3 regions of the Raoultibacter timonensis genome follow, and region 1 is predicted to be linked to each of the others. Evidence: predicted binding sites of a transcription regulator. Region 1 holds the regulator's gene; each other region holds the start of a gene.

The links. Region 1 encodes HrcA, which represses chaperone genes, less so after heat shock. Its sites were predicted from a motif close to TNTTAGCANNCNNNNNNNNNGNNTGCTAANA; they were not measured.
Region 2: MWL89_RS00810 (phosphoadenosine phosphosulfate reductase) is a predicted target of HrcA. The motif match lies at 2,220-2,250, and genes of this name have one in related genera.
Region 3: MWL89_RS03030 (co-chaperone GroES) is a predicted target of HrcA. The motif match lies at 2,261-2,291, and genes of this name have one in related genera.

The regions. Positions count from the first base shown of each region.
Region 1 is NZ_AP025564.1:2,117,885-2,122,355, forward strand. Features, by position in the region: gene MWL89_RS08675 (RsmE family RNA methyltransferase) at 1-541, opposite strand, end outside; gene dnaJ (molecular chaperone DnaJ) at 554-1,675, opposite strand; gene hrcA (heat-inducible transcriptional repressor HrcA) at 1,704-2,711, opposite strand; gene hemW (radical SAM family heme chaperone HemW) at 2,879-3,988, opposite strand; gene dusB (tRNA dihydrouridine synthase DusB) at 3,972-4,471, opposite strand, start outside.
Region 2 is NZ_AP025564.1:246,347-250,817, forward strand. Features, by position in the region: gene MWL89_RS00800 (LysR family transcriptional regulator) at 1-156, shown strand, start outside; gene MWL89_RS00805 (IbrB-like domain-containing protein) at 307-828, opposite strand; gene MWL89_RS00810 (phosphoadenosine phosphosulfate reductase) at 818-2,155, opposite strand; gene MWL89_RS00815 (helix-turn-helix domain-containing protein) at 2,867-3,277, opposite strand; gene MWL89_RS00820 (hypothetical protein) at 3,447-3,707, shown strand; gene MWL89_RS00825 (helix-turn-helix domain-containing protein) at 3,700-3,930, shown strand; gene MWL89_RS00830 (hypothetical protein) at 3,920-4,471, shown strand, end outside.
Region 3 is NZ_AP025564.1:769,561-774,031, forward strand. Features, by position in the region: gene MWL89_RS03020 (sensor histidine kinase) at 145-1,374, shown strand; gene MWL89_RS03025 (response regulator) at 1,367-2,155, shown strand; gene MWL89_RS03030 (co-chaperone GroES) at 2,367-2,654, shown strand; gene groL (chaperonin GroEL) at 2,753-4,384, shown strand.

The DNA of each region.
Region 1 (4,471 bases):
TTCGCTCCTCCTCCCAGCAGACGAGCACGGCTGTCGCATTCCCCGCCATCTCGCGCACGCCAGCAAGGCCCGTCGGCTCCAAGACCTCGGGGACGCGCGTCTGACCCGACTGCATGGCAGCGCTCTTCGCGATGGTGCGCCAGCGAGCCGTACGCGATGCGGCCTTCTTCGCATCGAGCTTCACGATGGAGCGCTCGCAGGAAAACGGAACGAATCCCGCTACACCGATCTCGGTCGCGTGGCGGATGATCCCGTCCATCTTATCGCCTTTCGCGATCCCCTGAACGAGCACCACCGTCGCCCCGTTGCTTTCACTCTCGATTTTCTGCGCGATGCGCACGCAGCACGCATCGCGGTCGAACGAGACGATCTCGCATTCGAAGTAGTCCTGCGCAGCGTCGATCACGGCAATGTGCTCACCGGGTGCGAGCCTGAGCACCCGCGCATGCTTCGCGTCGTCTTCGGCGAGGCGCAAGAGGAATACCTCGTCCGCCTCGTCCGCGAGAACCTGGTTGTCGAGATAGAAATGAGGAAGCGACATGCGCGTTCGCCTTTAGTTGAACACGTCGCGAAGCTTCTGGAGCGGTGTGCGCTCCTCGGCCACGTCGTCGCCCATCTCCTCGGCGAGCTTTTCGAGCAGCTCCCGCTGCTTCTTCGTCACTTTCTTGGGGATCACCACGTTGACATGCACGTACATATCGCCGCGGTTATCGCTCTTGAAGCGCGGCATGCCGAACCCGCGTACGCGGACCACCTGCTCGTTCTGGCACCCCTCGGGAATGCGCACCTTGACGACCTCGTCGTCGAAGATGCCGTCTATTTCGATTTCCGCTCCGAGCGTCGCCTGCACGATGGATATGTTCGCTCGGGCATGGAGGTTGTCGCCCTCGCGCTCGAAGAACTCGTGGGGTTGGATGCGGCAGGTGACGATGAGGTCTCCCGCCACAGCTCCCTGCATGCCCGCCTCCCCGAATCCGGATATGCGCAGCTGTTGGCTGTCGCGTATGCCCACGGGAACCTCGACGGTGACGCGTTGCCGATCGGGAACGCGCCCCTGGCCCTCGCACTCGGGGCAGGGGTTGTCGATGGTGGTGCCGGTGCCCCCGCAGGTCTTGCAGGTTTGCGCGGTCTGCATGTCGCCCAAGAACGTATGCTGCACGGTGACGACGCGGCCCCTGCCCTGGCAATCGGGACACGTAACCTCTTTGCCGTCGGGTCCGAGACCCGTTCCGTCGCAATCGGGACAGGGCGCCAAACGGTCGTAGACGATCTCCTTCTTAGCACCGGCGGCCACCTCTTCGAGCGTCAGCCTGAGACCCACGCCCATATCGCGGCCCTCTTTGCGCGTGACGGCATGGTTTCCGGCACCGCCGAAGAACGAGCTAAAAAGATCCCCCATGCCGAAGCCTCCGCCGAACAGGTCCTCGAAATCGACGTACTGGGATCCGCCGCCTGCCGCGCCGGGAATCGTCCCGAACCTATCGTATTGGGCCCGCTTGTTCGGATCGCTCAAGACATCGTATGCCTCGTTGAGCTCCTTGAAACGGTCCTCTGCGTCGGGAGCCTTGTTCACATCGGGGTGAAGCTCCCTCGCCTGTTTGCGGAACGCTTTCTTGATCTCGTCTTCGCTGGCGTTTTTCGAGACGCCGAGCACCTCGTAGAGGTCTTTGGCCATTGCTCGGATACCTTTCTACAATCTACAATCAGCTGTCCTGCAACGCGCTCTGCGCGAGCCTGACCGCTTTGATGACCTTTGAATAATCCATGCGCGTCGGTCCGATCACCGCAACGACGCCTGCAGCCTCGCCGCGACCGTACTGGGTTGCAACGACCGAAACGCCGGAAAGAGCCTCGTCGTTGTTCTCGTGCCCGATCCGCACGATCGGCCCGATACCCGCCGTCGCATCGTCGAACACGTGAAGCAGCACCGCGTCGTCTTCGAGGATCTGCATGATGGGAAGGAGCGCTTGGGCGTGGCTGAACTCGGGTTGTCGCAAGAGCGTGCTCACGCCGATGCGATGGGCGCGCCCCGTATCGCTTTCCTGCAGGCAGTACATGACCTCTTCGAGCACGAGCCTCACCAGCGGATCGCCCAACGCCTCGGCCGCCTCGAGATCGATGCGATCCCTGACCTCCGTAAGCGATCTTCCCGCGAATACGTCGTTCAAGAGGTTCTGCACGGCTGCCAGATCGTCGGAGGAGACTTCTTCCGAGAACTCGACGGAGCGGTTGAGAACCTGGCCGTCCTCGGTTACGAGCACCACCAAAGCACGATGGACCGAAAGCGAGATGAGCGAAATCTGGCGGATGCGCAGAGCGAGCACCGAAGGCGCTAAAACGATGGAGAGGCAATCGGTCAAACGCGTCAGCGCAACCGATGTGCGCTCGATCAGATCGTCGAGCTCGCTTGCGTTCCTCTTCAGCTCCTCGACCGTATCGCTGTAGGGAAGCTCATCGGTTGCAAGCCCGCTTTCGAGCAGCTCGTCGACGAACGCACGATACCCGACGTCGGTCGGAATGCGCCCTGCCGACGTGTGGGGCTGCACGATATAACCGGCGTCTTCGAGCACCGAAAGCTCGTTGCGCACCGTTGCAGGACTCACGCCCAGCTTGTACCTCTCGACAAGCGTGCGCGATCCGACCGGGAGCGCCCGGGCAACGTATTCTTCGATAAGAGCGCTCAAAACCCGTTGCCGTCTGTCAGAGAGCACCGCTCGCCTTCCTTCCGTTCGATCCCATACGAAGCCAACCACGTATTTTAGCAGCCTCGCCCAAGGAGTGCTAATCATTCTTGTGTTTTATCGGTATCTTGACGTAAGCACCACAGAGACGGTCCCTACGGTCGGGAGCCGATCGCCGCCCGCAACGGACCGGCGGCTTACGGAGCCATATCGAAGATGCGCCCGTACAACTCGTTGCCGCACAGCCACCCCATAACCGTGGGAAGGTAGCGCCCTTCGCGGCGTTCGGCGAGCCCCGCCTCGACAAGCCCGCGGAAAACGGTCAACGACTCGGGCAGCAGAAGCGCCGCAGCCCCAACCTGCTCGTCGCTCACCCCTTGCACCATGCGCATGCCGAGCATGAGGTCCTCGGCGCACATCTGCCTCCTGTCGAGATCGTCGATGACCTGCCCATCCTGAACGCGCATGCGCCGCGCTTCGTTCTGGGTCATGGTGACGGCCGACGTGCCGAAGCCGAGATAGGGCTTCCCCGTCCAATAGGCGATGTTGTGGCGGCATTCGAATCCGGGTTTCGCGTAGCTTGCGACCTCGTAGCGCGCATAGCCTGCCGGATCGAGTACGCGCAGCGCGGTTTCCATCATGATAGCCTGCACGTCTTCAACCGGCGCTTCGAGAGCGCCCGACTCCACGAGGGTTTCGAGCAGCGTGTTCTCTTCGACCGTCAGCGGGTACACGCTCACATGGGCAACGCCCGCTTCGATGGCGCACGCCAGATCCGCCGCGAAACTCTCGTGGCTCTGCCCGGGAATTCCGCACATGAGATCGATGCTCACGTTCTCGAACCGCGTCTGAGCGCAGGCGATGGCCCGCTTCGCGGTTTCCGCATCGTGTACGCGCCCGAGCTTCCTCAGCAGATCGTCGTCGAAGCTCTGCACGCCGATCGAGAGCCTGTTCACCCCGAGCGCCCACAGGTCCTTCACCATGGGCTCGGTCAGGCTCTCGGGGTTCGCCTCCATCGTGCACTCCACCTCGGGCGTCAGATGTAGCGAGGTCGAAAGCGTGTACAGGAGCTTCGAGAGGTTGCCCATGCCGATATGGCTCGGCGTTCCGCCCCCGATGTATACGGTCTCGATGCTGCCGAGCTTTCCCTCGCGCGAAGCGCGCCTGATCTCGAGCACGAGCTCGTCAACGTAGTCGGCGATCGCGGGATCGTCGCAATCCGCAGCCCGCGTTGCGAAATCGCAGTACGCGCACCGCTGCTTGCAAAATGGGATATGCAGGTAGAGCGCCTTATACGGGTCGTACATGGTCTTCGCATCCCTTCTCGATCGCCAGCCGCAGCGCTTCGAGTACGCGATCGAAATCCGCAAGCGTTTGGCAGGAATTGATCTCCTTGCGGGCAACCGACGCGTGCGGAAGCCCTGCTAGGTACCACATGGCGTGCTTTCTCATGCGCACGATGTTCTTTCCGCCTCGCCGATCGAGCAGATCGGCGTGACGATGGGCCATGGCGAGCCGATCTTCCCAGCTCGGTGCCTTCGGCCGATCGGAGCCCGCCAGCGCAGCTTTCACGTCGGCGAACACCCAGGGGTTTCCCTCAGCGCCTCGGGCGACCATCACCGCATCGCAGCAGGTCTTCTTCACCATAGCGAGCGCGTCGTCGCCGCTTCTCACGTCGCCGTTTCCGATGACGGGAATCGCTACGGCGCGCTTCACTTCGGCAATCGTATCCCAATCGGCGCTTCCGCTGTAGTACTGCATCGCATAGCGTCCGTGCACGGCGACCGCCG
Region 2 (4,471 bases), 1.9 Mb from region 1:
TTGCGCGTCGAGGACTGCCCCATCGTCAGGTCGCTCAGCATCCTTACTCACGCCAAAGGGCGCCTGAGCGCCGAAGAGCGATCGTTCGCCGACTTGCTCGGCGACCGCAAGACGCTTCAAAGGCTGTTTCCGCCGCCATTCTCCGGCAGCGGCTAACTTGTCTTCGGGGGGGGGTGGTAAACTCCTTAGACGCCGCTTTTGAGGGCTGGGTCGATCCTTGCCTTCAGCCTCGTTCCCCTATGGCAACCTCCTTTCTTCAATATTACAGTATGGAGCCTAAAAACCCCATGATAAAAATCGGGGTTTTTAGGCGTCTTCTTCGGGAACCCATGATGCGCTGAACTCGGCGTCTTTGAACAGGGCCGCCAACCCCGTAATCTGCTTGAGGCGCAGGATCTCGTCTTTGTCCATGCCGAGGTGCTTCGATATCCATGCGTCCGAGCGGCCGAGCTCGTGGAGATCGGCGACGATCCTGCTCATGAGGTCGACGTTGTGGGATCCCCGTGCGCGGTTGTGCCTGATCGTTGATGCCATGCGGCAGTCGAGCGGCTTGTCGATCACGGATACCGGCAGCATGCCGCCCTCCCGTTCGCGGATGTCGGGGTGCTCGAGCATGACGCGGTAGCGGTGGAATCCGTCCACGATCACGTATTCGTCGCCCGCCTCGTCGAAGTAGCACACGATGGGCATGGTGTAGCCGTCTTCCCTGATGCTGTCGTAAAGCAGATCGAGTTCGGGTGGAGCCACCGAGTTCGGGTTGTACGAATTCGGCTTCACCTTCTCGATCGGTACGGCGATTACGTTGTATACAGGGCTTCTAGGCTCCATTCTCTCCTCGCTTTCCGATTACCGCCCGGTACTCGCGCTTGAGAGCATCGACGTGCCTTTGCTGCTCGCGCGTTAGCCCGAATCCCATGAAGCGGCAGTTGTGGTCGTTCTTCAGGATGCAGTAGCACATTCTCTTCCAGCTGGGGATGTCTTTGGTGCTCTTCACGTCGTCGGTGTGGTCGGGAAGGTCGCCCTCGAACACGATGCGGGAATTCTTGCGAAGGGTATAGTTGGAAACGCCGTTGCGCCTTATGCGGTAGCCGCGCTCCAAGAGCTCGGATATGACCTCTTCGCTCAGGCCTCCGCCTGTTTCGTGCCAGAACTCGATCGAGGTTTTGAACTTGCGCACGTAGCTTTCGCGCAGCCGGTGGGGGAGCGTTTCGAGCAGGAAGAACGTGAACGATTTCCACGTGTGCCCTTCGGGGAGTTCCAGGTTTCGATATCCCATGGCCTTGGTGCGGCAGTAGATTGCGCCGAAGTTCGCACCCTGCACGCGTCCGACGAGCTTGGCCCATATTTCGGGATCGATCACACGGTAGAGGTTGAGGCTGTCCTTCGCCGAATCTCCGAAGGGGGAGGCGACCCGCATTTGATCGGGCGAGAGGCCCGCCATGTGGTACAGGTCGTAAAGGCGGTTGTAGTCGTATCCGAAGAGCGCGTTTGCGTGCCAGACGTCGGACACCGACCAATCGTAAAGGGGGCTTGCGGCCCAAACGCCCTTGAATTGCGAAGTGATCCAGCATTTCCCTTCGTAGCCATGGCGCTTGTTGAGTATTCCGCTGTAGCGGTGCAGCGATTCGTCGGTGCGGATCCCGAGCAGGCAGACCGTTTTTCCGCCGCCGTGCGCCATCCGGTACCACCTTCCAAACTGCTTGGCAAGATCTTCTTGGTGCATCCTGTAGCGGTAGGTTTCGATAGGGTTCTTTCCGAGGTTGACGACGTAAGGGCGTTCGGGCATGGGACGGACCCATGCGTCTTCCTTCTCGTCGTCCCACGGATACCAGAACATCTCGTAGCTGCTGAGGGCGGTTCTCGTGGCCATGGGCAGGCACACCCAGTAGGGTTCCGTTTCTCCTTCGATTCTGTCGAAGGTGCGCTCGACGTACTCGGTCGTGGCCGAGTACTGTGCTTCGAAATCCTGATGGAACACGCCGACGATCTTGTTGGGGAAGTGTTTGTTTCTGAAGTCGAGCACCAGGTTGAGCAGAAGGCCGCTGTCCTTGCCGCCCGAGAATGATACGAACACGTTGTCGAACTCTTCGAACACGAACCGAAGACGGTCCTGCAGCGCTTCGAAAACGTTTTGTTCGGTGTATCTTCTAATCATATGGTCGATGCCGTTGGATGCCGTTTTGCGGCTTGCGCGGCGCATTCGCGAAAGCTCCTCTAATGTTTAGCATAAAATAATTATGATTGCCATAAAAACTGACCTATCGGCATCGTTAATCTACGGTCTCATCGATTTAGGGTCTTAGGCCTTGTCTTCGGCAGAGATCGGGTTTTGGCCAGGAGCAGTATGGGTATATCAGAAGTGCAGGATCTACAGTCGAGTTTTTTCGGTGTGATACGTCGCCGCTTCTGGTTGGGATGGGGCAGGGCACCATGGTCCTCCTTGCTCCTTGCGGAGGTGCAAAATCGTGTTTTCTTTTGTCAGCATCTGTTACGCGCTACCGCGACCTGTACGACATGCACTACATCGGGCACAGGAAAGACCTCGGTCGCGCCCGCCTCGCGGCTTGCGTCTCCGCGACGATAATCGATGACCTGGCATGTGGGACGACGATATGGCTGGTATCGCCTCGCAGGCGAGCGCACGCTTTCGAACAAGCGATTCCTCGCACGCACGAAGTCATCTCATTGCGACTGGATAGGCAAAAACGCCGTCGAGGTCACTCGGCGGCCGCCCTGCTTCCTGCGCGATCTTTGATAGTGATTGCGCATATGCGAAACTGCTATATTGCGGGTTTTCGCATTTTCGCAACTTCGCAGAAAACCGAGGCATGGCTGTTGTGCCACGCCGTCCTCGGGAGCCAGGCGCTTATTCCAGCTCGCCGCAACCAGGCTTCGAGCCGTCTTCCCCCATGCTTTTCTTGGCGAGGCGCGCCACCTGCATGACGACCTTCTGCTCCTGGTCGCCGAGCGACGCGAACACCTCCATCAGCTCCTGCGCCCGCAGCGAGCCCGCCGCCTTGACGCGCGAAGGGTTGTCGACCGTCTCCCAAGGCTCGGTGAAGGCGTCGTCTTCGGCGACCCCGTAGAAGGCGAGCAACCGGAACATGTCGACCGGGCTGAGAGACGTAGTCCCGCTTTCATAGCGGTATATGGCCTGGTACGTCTTCCCGATGACCTCGGCCGCCCCCTTCGCGGTGATTCCCGCCTTGGAGCGGTAGTAGCGCATATAACGTCCGAGCTCTTTCGGGGCAAGGCGTTTGTAGTCTCCGGTATTCAAAGGTTTTCCTTCTCTAGGGATGGAGTTGAATAATCAAACTCACCATACACTATGATTGAAAAAGTGGCAAGATTTCCAAGTCAAGCAGCATCGGCAGATATTACTATTGAAGGGAATAGTCACCCCTTCGACCGTCCAGCAAACAACGGAACGCATTGGAAGCACTCAGATGCCTTGCCTCGCTACGCCCAAAATCGACTACGGGCCGCTTTACACGGCGCTGTCCGAACTGTCGCGGATCCAACGCATAGACTACCGCTCCATCGCCACCGCGACGGGGGTTCCCTTCAAGAAGATCGTCTGCCTCATGAACCTCAGGCACGCACCGAACCTGAACTCCGTCGAGCTCGTCAACCTCGCCCGTTTCGCAGAGGTTCCCTTGAGCGAGGTGTCCGGCAGCGCGCGCCGCGAGGGTGATCGGCATGACTAGCCTTTCGGAGAAGCTGGAATCCCTGTCTAACTGGTGCACGGTGTCCCAGGCGTGCGACGTCCTCGAATGCAGCCCCCCTTTGGTCTACAAGCTCTTGGGGACGGGCCGCCTTGCCGGATGGAAGACCAGCGAGAACGGCAACTGGAAGATATCGAAGGCGTCGCTCGCCAAATGCGTCGGCGTCGCCTTGCCTTCGGAAGGAGGGGAGAACCGTGCCGAATAGCGCGCGCTCGGACGGCTACGTCGTGCTCATGGGCCACATGGTCGAGGATATGGGCCTATCGGGCAGCGAGCTCGTGGCCTACGCCATAATCTACGGCTTCTGCCAGGCGGGCTGCCCTTGCGAATGCTCGCTGCGGTACTTCCGGTTCTGGCTGGGCTGCTCGAAGTCGACGGCCATCCGCATCCTCGACTCCCTTGAAGCGAAGGGCTTCATCGTGCGGGACAGGAAGACGGTGAACGGAGTGCCCTTCACCTCCTACCGGCTCGGCCCCAACGCCGTCGCGTTCGTTCCCGCAAAGCCCGAGGTTTTCAACAATCGGCAGGTGGACGGGTGGTATCAAAATGACACTACCGGTTTCACCGAGCCTGCGCCCGCCGCCCCTGCGGCTGCGGGCTCCCGCCCGGGGGGCGGTGTCAAGATGACACCACCCGTCCCAAAACTGGACCCAATAAATAAGACAGATACAGATTCTGATTCCGATTCCGAATCCGTTTTCAAGAAGAAGAGCATCGAGGGGTTCAACGCCCTGAAGGCGTTCCTT
Region 3 (4,471 bases), 1.3 Mb from region 1:
GCTCTGCTCGGGGCGAGGGGTGCCGCGCTGTGCCAGGCAAAAACGAGGTCTTCGGTGCCCGTCGTATTCCGTACATAGTTACAGTTTGAATATACTCTTGCCAGAGTATGGCGAAAAGCCCCTCATCTCACCTACTATACCCGTATGGAAGATTTTCTTATAAACAGCAAAAAGCTCACTGCCGCCGATTGGCTGTTCGATGCCGCCGTCGCGCTCGGTGCGTTCGCGTTCGGCTGCGCACAGCTTCTTTTGACGCTGTCGTCGGTCGTTATGCCCGATGAGCTTTTCCGCCAATTGCTCGGCATACCGAACTCCATGCCGCAGACGGGGGCGTACGTTGCCGTAGGCTTGACTACGCTGCCGCTTGTGGCGCGGCGCAAATCGCCTTGGCTCGTTTTCATCTTCGTGATGATAGCCTTTCTCGGAACGCAGAGCGTTTTGAACGGATATACGCTTGCCGTGCTCGGCCCGATCATCGCGCTGTTCACGATAGCCCATGAGCGCGATCGCACGGAGGCCATCGTTGCCACCGTGCTCGCGGTTGCCTCGCTGCTCTTCATTGCGCCGCCGACGAAGAGCGAAAGCCTGGCCGATCTTATGCGGCTGCAGAACGTCACGTACATGGTGGCTGCCGCGCTCGGCGGTTTCGCCCTGCGCACCCATCAGGAGTACGTGCTCGAAACCGAGCAGCGCGCCATCGCGGCGGAGAAGAGCCGCGAGGAAGAGGCTGCCCGCCGTGTCGAGGCGGAGCGCGTCCGCATCGCCCGCGAAATCCACGACATTACGGCTCACTCGCTGTCGGCGGTGAGCATTCAGGCTGCGGCGGCCGATCGCCTTATCGACAAGGATCCGAAAGCCGCCAAAGAGGCCATCGGCACGATCCGCGCAACCTCGAAGGACGCCCTCGAGGAGATACGTAGCATGATCGGCGTGCTTCGCAGCGGCGATGCCCAGGCCGAAACGGCTCCGACTGTGGGAACCGAGCGTATGGCCGATATCGTCTCGTACCTCGAGGATGCGGGCATCGAGGTGGACTACGACGCTTCGGGCTTCGATCGCGAACGGGTTCCCGCCTATATCGATGTGGCGCTGTTCGGCATCGCCCGCGAAGCTGCAACCAACATCGTGAAACATGCGCAGGCAAGCCACGCTTCGATTCGTCTCGCCGTCGATGGCGAGACGGTGCGGCTTTCCGTCGAGGACGACGGGTGCGGGCGCAGCGACGAGGGCGCAACCGACGGGCACGGCATCGAGGGTATGAACGAGCGGGTGAGCCTGCTCGATGGCACGATAACCGCGCACAACCGCGCGGGCAAGGGATTCGCCGTGCGCGTGGGCATCCCTTTGACCGAAGCTGGGAGGAATCATGGCTGAAGAACTCATCGGGGGCTCCGACCTCTACAACGATAAATACCGGGAGATGCAGGAGCGCTTGCGCCAGCGCAGCGAAGAGGCTGCGCGCATGGCCGACGAGGCGCTCAGCCGCGGACCCGAGCTGCGCGTGGTGATCGCCGACGATCAGGATCTCGTGCGAAACGGGTTCAAACTCATCCTCTCGTCGTTCGAGAACCTCAAGGTGGTGGGGGAGGCGAGCAACGGGCGCGAGGCGGTCGAGCGCGTGCGCGAGACGAAGCCCGACGTGGTGCTCATGGATATACGCATGCCGATCGAGAACGGCATCGAGGCGACGGCGGAAATCACCGCCGATCCCGAGCTGGCTGATACGCACGTCCTGATCCTGACGACCTTCGATATCGACGAATACGTGTACGACGCGCTTTCCGCCGGGGCGAGCGGGTTCATGCTCAAAGATTCCGAGCCCGACGATATAGCCGATGCCATCGAGGTGGTCGCCCAAGGCGATGCCCTCATCCAGCCTTCGATTACGCGTAGGCTCGTGGAAACGTTCGTCGAATCGCGCACGCGCAGGGTTCATTCCGAGACATCGCTTTCGGTGCTCACCGAGCGCGAGCGGGAAATCCTCGCTCTTGTGGCGCGGGGCCTCACGAACGACGATATCGCGTCCGATCTCGTTATCTCTCCGGCAACGGTCAAAACCCATGTGGCTCGCATCATGTCGAAGCTCGGCGCACACGATCGCGCGCAGCTCGTAGTGCTCGCTTACGAGAACGGGCTTGTGGTGCCGGGGTCGTGAAGCTGGGGTACGATGTGTAGAGTCCTTGTGAAACCTAAGTCAAAGAGACTTAGGTTTTCTCAAATTGGGTTGCATTCCCTGCCGTTGGTGGTAATATACCGCATTGTTTAGCACTCGTTACTCAAGAGTGCTAGCACTCAGCTCAAACGAGTGGTTAAATAGAGCAACGTGACGTGATTCAGAAAGAGCCGATCGAAAGGAAGGCATAGATATGAATCTTAAACCATTGGGTGACCGCGTGATCATCAAGCCGGATGAGGCGGAGACCACGACTGCGTCGGGTCTGTACATTGCGTCGGAGGCCAAGGAGAAGCCGACGACCGGTGTTGTGCTCGCCGTAGGCGATGGCAAGCTCGACAAGGACGGCAAGCATCTGCCGATGCCCGTCGAAGTCGGCGACAAGGTTATCTATGGGAAGTTCGGCGGCACCGAGGTTACCGTCGACGGCGAGGACGTTTTGATCCTGCGTGCCGACGACCTGTATGCGGTCTTCGCATAAGCCTAGTTTTTCTGTATCCCTGTCAAACATACCGCCTTTTCGCTGCATCGATGCGGAAAGCGCGGGTTGCAGTAAGTAAATGAGAGGAAATGAGCACTATGGCAAAAGATATCAAGTTCGAAGCCGATGCGCGCAGCGCACTTGCGGCCGGCGTTTCCAAGTTGGCCGATGCCGTTAAGGTAACCCTTGGCCCCAAGGGCCGCTACGTCGCCCTCGAGAAGTCCTACGGCGCGCCCGTCATCACCAACGACGGCGTGACCGTCGCCAAGGAAGTCGAGCTGGAGGATCCGGTAGAGAACATGGGCGCCCAGCTCGTCCGCGAAGTTGCCGTTAAGACCAACGACGTTGCGGGCGACGGCACCACCACCGCAACGCTGCTCGCCGACGTCATCGTTTCCGAGGGTCTGCGAAACGTGACCGCCGGTGCCGATGCGCTCGGTATCCGCCGCGGCATCCAGAAGGCAACCGACGCCGTTGTCGAGGAGATCAAGAACACCGCAACCGAGGTTTCCGGCAAGGATCAGATCGCCAACGTCGGCACCATTTCCGCAGGCGATGCCGAGATCGGCGAGAAGATCGCCGAGGCTATGGACGCTGTCGGCAAGGACGGCGCGATCTCGGTCGAGGAGAGTCAGACGTTCGGTCTCGAGATGGACATCGTCGAGGGCATGCAGTACGACCGCGGCTACATCTCTCCCTACATGGCTACCGACATGGAGAAGATGGAAGCCGTTCTGAAGGACCCCTACATCCTTTTGACCGACCAGAAGGTCAGCAACATCCAAGACATGGTTCCGCTGCTCGAAGAGGTCATGAAGTCCGGTCGCCCGCTGTTCCTCGTCGCCGAAGACGTTGAGGGCGAGGCTCTGGCCACCATCCTCCTGAACAAGCTGCGCGGCACCTTCAACTGCGTTGCCATCAAAGCCCCCGGCTTCGGCGATCGCCGCAAGCGCATCCTCGAGGACATCGCCGCCGTCACCGGTGCGCAGGTCATCGACAAGGACTTCGGCATGACCATGGCCGATGCCACCATCGACATGATGGGCCATGCCAAGACCGTCAAGGTCACCAAGGACACCGCGCTCATCGTCGACGGTGCTGGCGACAAGAAGGCCATCGAGGATCGCATCCACCAGATCAAGGCCGAGCTCGATCGCGTCGATTCCGATTTCGACCGCGAAAAGCTCCAGGAGCGCTTGGCCAAGCTCTCCGGCGGCGTTGCGGTGCTCAAGGTCGGCGCTGCTACCGAAAGCGAGCTCAAGGAGAAGAAGAGCCGCATCGAGGATGCCCTGCAGGCAACCCGCGCTGCGGTTGAAGAGGGCATCGTCGCCGGCGGCGGCGTGGCTCTCGTGAACGCCATCCCCGCGCTCGACAAGGTCGAGACCGCCGACAAGGACGAAGAGGTCGGCGTCGGCATCGTGCGCAAGGCGCTCGAGGCTCCGATGCGCGCCATCGCTCAGAACGCCGGTTTCGAAGGCAGCGTTGTCGTCGAGCACGTGAAGAGCATGAAGGTCGGCGAAGGCCTGAACTGCGCTACGGGCGAGTACGGCAACATGATCGAGATGGGCGTCAACGATCCGGTGAAGGTTACCCGCACCGCGCTGCAGTCCGCTGCTTCCGTGGGTGCGCTCATCCTCATCACCGAGGCGACCATCAACGAGATTCCGAAAGACGGCCCCGATTTGTCCGCGCTCGCAGGCGCTGCCGGCGGCATGGGCGGGATGATGTAAGCGCTCGCTTACCGTTTTTACCGTAAAGCTTCAAACTCGGAAATTGGGCGGCCTTCGGGCCGCCCTTTTTTGAAGCGTCGAGGCATT